2 regions of the Pseudomonas huanghezhanensis genome follow, and region 2 is predicted to be linked to the other one. Evidence: predicted binding sites of a transcription regulator. Region 2 holds the regulator's gene; the other holds the start of a gene.

The links. The regulator sigma-54, encoded in region 2, starts transcription at its own class of promoters, with help from an activator protein. The targets are predictions, from matches to a motif close to ANTGGCATNNANNTTGCTNT.
Region 1: a site for sigma-54 is predicted at 1,728-1,747, ahead of glnK (P-II family nitrogen regulator). Genes of this name have one in related genera too.

Annotation. Positions count from the first base shown of each region.
Region 1 is NZ_CP113949.1:234,651-238,058, forward strand. It holds gene OYW20_RS00980 (LysR substrate-binding domain-containing protein) at 1-307, shown strand, start outside; gene OYW20_RS00985 (hypothetical protein) at 398-631, shown strand; gene OYW20_RS00990 (hypothetical protein) at 663-968, shown strand; partial or broken gene OYW20_RS00995 (HigA family addiction module antitoxin) at 987-1,228, shown strand; gene OYW20_RS01000 (accessory factor UbiK family protein) at 1,248-1,532, opposite strand; gene glnK (P-II family nitrogen regulator) at 1,954-2,292, shown strand; gene OYW20_RS01010 (ammonium transporter) at 2,326-3,408, shown strand, end outside.
Region 2 is NZ_CP113949.1:4,640,640-4,644,047, forward strand. It holds gene lptA (lipopolysaccharide transport periplasmic protein LptA) at 1-196, shown strand, start outside; gene lptB (LPS export ABC transporter ATP-binding protein) at 196-921, shown strand; gene OYW20_RS21035 (RNA polymerase factor sigma-54) at 1,114-2,607, shown strand; gene hpf (ribosome hibernation-promoting factor, HPF/YfiA family) at 2,685-2,993, shown strand; gene ptsN (PTS IIA-like nitrogen regulatory protein PtsN) at 3,006-3,408, shown strand, end outside.

The sequences.
Region 1 (3,408 bases), 1.3 Mb from region 2:
CCTTAATCGAGTAGGAAAACCTTATAGAATCAGTTACCACAGTACAAGTCATTCCGGTATTGTTGCGGCTTTGTCATCGGGTTGTTATGTTTCAGCGGTTTTGTTGAGCACCGTAGGTGAAGAGTTTCGCATACTAGGAGAGGCTGAGGATTTCCCAGTCATAGGTAACCTGGATATTTCACTTGCGTATCGTGATAAGTCAAAAACTTCGCTTGCTGGCCTATTCGCGGATATATCGCGAAGTTACTTTCAATCTTTGAGCGCGGCGAATTTTATTTATAGTGCTGAAAGAACACAGGCGGGCTGAGCAAAACCAAGTCTGGGGGTGGTTTAGTCGTGTAGGGAAGGATCATCACTCAATGGCTATCTACCTCAGTGAGCTAAGGAGATTTTCAGGATGTGCTTCGGCGATGCGGTGAGGCACATACACATCGTCGCACCTGATGCGGTTCTGCAGCAGAGGTGCACCAGCCGCACCGAGACCTTCGTTGAAGAATACCAGGCGTGCGTGGTTCACCCCAACGAGCAGAGTGCGCGGTCGCTTGCTGCTTATGCGGACAGCACTTTTGATACTGAGTCATACACCTCGCTTGAAATTGCGCGTCAGATCATGGGCCTCTGGGAGAAGTAGTGCATGGACACACGTCAGATCGTGGTGATAAGTGGCAAAACATGCAGTGGCAAGTGAGCTGACCAGCTTATTGGAACACCAGTTTGGCTTCGTCGTGGTTCGAGACCGCCGACATGTGGAGGACGCCAAGTGGTCTCTGAGCATGGATCAGCCGGCACTCATTGATCGGCGCAGAGAGCTGGACACCCCCGATCTTAGTCAATGGATGCTCTATGCAACGCAGGCGATCTGCAAATATCAGAATGACGATCGCCCTTTGGTAATAGATCACTTGGATTCTTTGGAGCAATTGCTGCACTTTAGACAGGTCTTTAGGGCCAATCTTGTGTATGTCTAAAGAGATAGCGCGCGGTGCGCTGCGGCACTCGCTCGAGCTTTGAGCGTTTCCACTCCTACGATAAATGACATTGTGCTTCAGAGACGAGGTATGAGCGCTGACGTGGCGTTGCGTCTCGCGGCGTGTTTTGAAACAACCCCGGCGTTCTGGCTGAACCTGCAACTGACCTACGACCTACGACCTACGACCTGCGTAAAACGGAAACAGAACGTGGGTCAGCCATAAAAGCGCAGGTTCAACGCCTCTCGCACTGCGCCTGAGCACCTCGGGATTCAACGCTTAATCCTGCTGCTCAGCCCCTGCCGCTTTCGGCTGCTTCGCCAACTGCGCTTCCATCTCTGCCATCTTCGCTTCCAGTGCCTCAAGGCGTGCGCGGGTGCGGGCAAGGACGATCATCTGGCTGTCGAATTCTTCCCGGCTGACCAGATCCAGTTTGCTGAAACCGCTTTGCAGGAGGGCTTTGAACTGGGTCTCGATTTCGTTGCGCTGTACCGGGGTTTCGCCGTTGAGCAAACGTGAAGCGTGGCCGCTGACGGCATCGAGAAAATCTTTGGGCGCGAGCATGAGGGGCTTCCCTGAAATCAGATGCGCGGCAGTGTATCACGCAGCGTCTATAGTCTTTTGAGGGGCAAACGGTTGCACGGTTATCGCGCATTCGCTCGTGCGCGCATGCACTGTTGTTGTGCGCGCATCCTTGGTGATGGGGTTATGTCCTGCACCTTCAGGCAAAGAAGTCCTGTAATCAATGGGATTTGCTGAAATGGCAAGCTTTCTGCTTAGAGGCATATGACCCATGCACTGAAGCAGTCGCTGTGACCAATCCAGTGCGACAGGCGGAGCGGGGAAGTGTTTCGTCAGAAGCGGTTTGCTGGCGTTGATCTGGTCTGTTTAAGGCTATCGACGCGTTACAAAGCCAGACACTGCGCTTAGACTTGAGTCGGGTTTGTTTTCCTGGGGCAAGTCCACCAATTCGGGAGAAAGTTTCATGAAGCTAGTCACTGCCATCATCAAGCCGTTCAAGTTGGATGACGTACGCGAGTCGTTGTCCGAGATCGGCGTGCAGGGCATCACAGTAACTGAAGTCAAAGGCTTCGGACGTCAGAAAGGCCACACCGAGCTGTATCGCGGTGCGGAGTATGTAGTCGACTTCCTTCCCAAGGTGAAGATCGATGTTGCGATCGATGACAAGGATCTGGACCGCGTTATCGAGGCGATAACCAAGGCAGCCAACACCGGCAAGATCGGCGACGGCAAGATCTTCGTGGTCAATCTGGAACAGGCAATTCGCATCCGTACCGGCGAAACCGATACCGACGCAATCTAAGCGGCCAACCCCAACGCCCCAGGAGAAAACAATATGACTCTGCGTCAATTCGCAGGGCTAGGAGCCCTGTTGTCCCTCGTCACCCCTGGCCTGGCCATGGCGGCGGAAGAGGTGGCAGCCCCAGTCCTCAACTCAGGCGACACCGCCTGGATGCTCACCTCCACCGCTTTGGTGCTGTTCATGACCATTCCGGGCCTGGCACTGTTCTACGGCGGCATGGTCCGCTCCAAAAATATTCTTTCTGTGATGATGCAGTGCTTCGCCATCACCGGCCTGATCAGCATCCTGTGGGTCGTTTACGGCTACAGCATTGCGTTTGACACCACCGGTATGGAAGCAGGCGTCGTCAACTTCAACTCTTTCTTCGGCGGCATGGGCAAAGCATTCCTGGCGGGCATCACGCCGGCCAGCATCACGGGCCCGGCTGCATTGTTCCCGGAAGCCGTGTTCGTCACGTTCCAGATGACCTTCGCGATCATCACCCCGGCGCTGATCGTCGGCGCGTTCGCAGAGCGCATGAAGTTCTCCGCGATGCTGATCTTCATGGCCATCTGGTTCACCTTGGTTTATGCGCCAATCGCGCACATGGTCTGGAGCGGCGTCGGTGGTCTGTTGTGGGACTGGGGCGTACTCGACTTCGCGGGCGGCACCGTTGTTCACATCAACGCGGGTATTGCTGGTCTGGTGGCCTGTCTGGTGCTGGGCAAACGTAAAGGTTTCCCGACCACCCCAATGGCACCGCACAATCTGGGCTACACCCTGATCGGCGCGGCAATGCTCTGGGTCGGCTGGTTCGGCTTCAACGCAGGTTCTGCTGCTGCTGCCAACGGCACCGCCGGTATGGCCATGCTTGTAACGCAGATTGCTACCGCTGCTGCTGCGCTGGGCTGGATGTTCGCTGAATGGCTGACTCACGGTAAGCCAAGCGCACTGGGTATCGCATCGGGCGTGGTTGCAGGTCTGGTGGCTATCACTCCAGCGGCTGGTACGGTCGGCCCAATGGGCGGCCTGATCATCGGTCTGGCTGCAGGTGTTGTGTGCTTCTTCTGCGCCACAACCCTCAAACGTAAAATGGGCTACGACGACTCCCTGGACGCATTCGGCGTTCACGGTATC
Region 2 (3,408 bases):
TCGTATCGTGCTGATTGACAAGGCCAAGGTCATCAACGACGGCAACACCTCCGAAGGCGAGAAAATCGTCTACGACACCGTCAAGCAGGTTGTGAATGCCGGCCGTGCAAACGGCACCAGGATCACTACGCCGCGACCACGAATCGATATGGTTATCCAGCCGAAAAAGAAAACCGACCAGCAGAAGGCCCAGTAATGGCAACGCTGAAAGCTCAGCATCTGGCTAAAAGCTACAAAGGCCGTCAGGTCGTCCGCGATGTGAGCCTGTCCATCGAAAGCGGCCAGATCGTTGGCTTGCTGGGGCCTAACGGCGCTGGCAAGACTACCTGTTTCTACATGATCGTCGGCCTTGTCCAGGCCGAACAGGGTCGCGTGCTGATCGATGACCAAGACATCAGCCATCAGCCCATGCATGGCCGCGCTCGCGCCGGTATCGGCTACCTTCCGCAGGAAGCATCGATTTTCCGCAAGCTGTCCGTTGCCGATAACATCATGGCCATTCTTGAGACACGCAAGGAGCTGGATCGCCCGGCGCGCCGCAAGGAGCTGGAGAGCCTGCTGCAGGAATTCCACATTACTCACATCCGCGACAACCTCGGCATGAGCTTGTCAGGCGGTGAACGCCGTCGTGTAGAAATTGCACGCGCGCTGGCCACCTCGCCCAAATTCATCCTGCTCGATGAACCGTTTGCTGGCGTCGACCCGATTTCCGTCGGCGACATCAAGCAGATCATTCATCACCTGAAGGCCAAGGGTATCGGTGTGTTAATCACGGACCACAACGTCCGCGAGACACTGGACATCTGTGAAACGGCCTACATCGTCAACGATGGACAGCTGATTGCCGAAGGCGACTCTGAAACCATTCTGGCTAACCAGTTGGTGAAAGATGTATACCTCGGCCACGAGTTCCGCCTGTAATTTGCGGCGATGACAACGGACCTGCTGATCGATGGCATCACTGCCCGATCACTGATCTGTATTAATTGTCATCGCACGCTAGGCAAACACTCTGGTTTCAGGCATATAATTTGCTTAAGTTGGCGCCTCAGCGCCCTGTAGTGGATGGCGCGCATCTGCGCCGGCGAACGAATAAGGTGTTTAGCCCCTGCCATGAAACCTTCGCTAGTCTTGAGAATGGGCCAGCAGCTGACGATGACACCGCAGCTGCAACAGGCCATCCGCTTGCTCCAATTGTCGACTCTGGATCTCCAACAGGAAATCCAGGAGGCGCTGGAGTCCAATCCTATGCTCGAACGTCAGGAAGAAGGCGAAGACTTCGATAACGCCGACCCGATGGCCGACAACATCGAACAGAAACCCAACCCGGACGTCCAGGAGCCGACCTACCAGGAAGCCGCCCCGACTGTCGACAATCTTGAAGACGGCGAGTGGAGTGAGCGCATTCCAAACGAATTGCCAGTCGATACAGCCTGGGAAGACGTTTACCAGACCAGCGCAAGCAGCCTGCCCAGCAATGATGATGACGAGTGGGACTTCACCACCCGTACCTCCGTTGGCGAAAGCCTTCAGAGCCACTTGCTGTGGCAGTTGAATCTGGCGCCGATGTCGGACACTGACCGACTGATTGCAGTAACCCTGATCGACTGCATCAACAATCAGGGTTATCTGGACGAATCGCTCGAGGAGCTCCTCGACGCTTTCGATCCTGAACTTGATATCGAACTCGACGAAATTGAAGCCGTCCTGCATCGCATCCAGCAATTCGAACCTGCCGGTATAGGCGCACGCACGCTAAGCGAATGCCTGCTCCTGCAATTGCGACAATTGCCCGCAAAGACCAAATGGCTTGCCGAGGCACAACGTCTGGTCAGCGATTACATCGACCTGTTGGGCAGTCGTGACTACGCCCAACTGATGCGCCGCATGAAGATCAAGGAAGACGATCTTCGCCAGGTGATCGAATTGGTGCAGAGCCTTAACCCTCGTCCGGGTTCACAGATCGAATCCACCGAAGCCGAATACGTGGTGCCCGACGTGATCGTGCGCAAGCACAACGAGCGCTGGCTGGTGGAGCTTAATCAGGAATCCGTGCCGCGACTGCGAGTCAATCCGCAATATGCCGGTTTTGTTCGTCGCGCTGACACCAGCGCCGACAACACCTTCATGCGTAACCAGTTGCAAGAGGCGCGGTGGTTCATCAAAAGCCTGCAGAGCCGCAACGAAACCCTGATGAAGGTCGCGACGCAGATTGTCGAGCATCAGCGGGGGTTTCTGGAGTACGGCGACGAGGCAATGAAACCGCTGGTCCTGCACGACATCGCCGAAGCGGTGGGCATGCATGAGTCCACCATTTCGCGGGTGACCACGCAGAAGTTCATGCACACGCCACGTGGCATTTACGAACTGAAATACTTCTTCTCCAGCCACGTCAGCACCTCTGAGGGCGGCGAGTGTTCCTCCACGGCGATTCGCGCGATCATCAAAAAACTGGTTGCCGCCGAAAATCAGAAAAAGCCATTGAGTGACAGTAAGATCGCTGGTTTACTGGAGGCACAAGGCATTCAAGTGGCTCGTCGCACAGTCGCCAAATATCGCGAATCGTTAGGGATAGCTCCTTCGAGCGAACGTAAGCGACTGATGTAGAGGTCACGCGCTACAGCGTTCCAGTGGCAGGCAACCAAGCCTGCCTCTTTATGCACTGGCAATGAAGGAGAAGCTGTATGCAAGTCAACATCAGTGGACACCAACTGGAAGTGACCAAGCCCCTGCGTGAGTACATAGAGCTGAAGCTCCAAAAGCTCGAGAGGCACTTTGACAAAATTACCAATGTACAGGTGACGATGGCCGTCGAAAAACTCAAACAGAAGATCGAGGCCACCCTGCATATCCCTGGTGGAGAGGTCGTAGCGAATGCGGATCATGACGATATGTATGCTGCAATCGACCTGCTCACTGACAAGCTCGACAGACAATTGCTCAAGCATAAGGAAAAGCAGCAAAGCACCCTCAAAGGTGTTGCCGCTCGCTGACACTCCCCACACATGATCCGACTTGAAAATATCCTGACCCCTGGCCGTTCCCTCGTGAACGTGCCGGGCGGCAGTAAAAAAGCTGTACTCGAAGAGGTTGCCAAAGTCATTCACCCGCACTTGGCTGACCTCGACCAGCAAACTGTCTTCGAGAGCTTGATAGCCCGCGAAAAACTCGGTTCAACGGGTTTTGGCAACGGCATAGCCATTCCGCACTGCCGCCTCAAGGGCTGCACTCGTCCCATTAGCGCACTACTGCAACTCAGTCACCCTGTTGATTTCGACGCCATCGATGGCGCCCCGGTCGATCTTCTGTTCGTGCTGCTGGTTCCGGAGGCCGCCACTGACCAGCATCTGGAGCTGCTGCGCCAGATAGCCAACATGCTTGACCGTAAGAAGGTGCGTGAAAAACTGC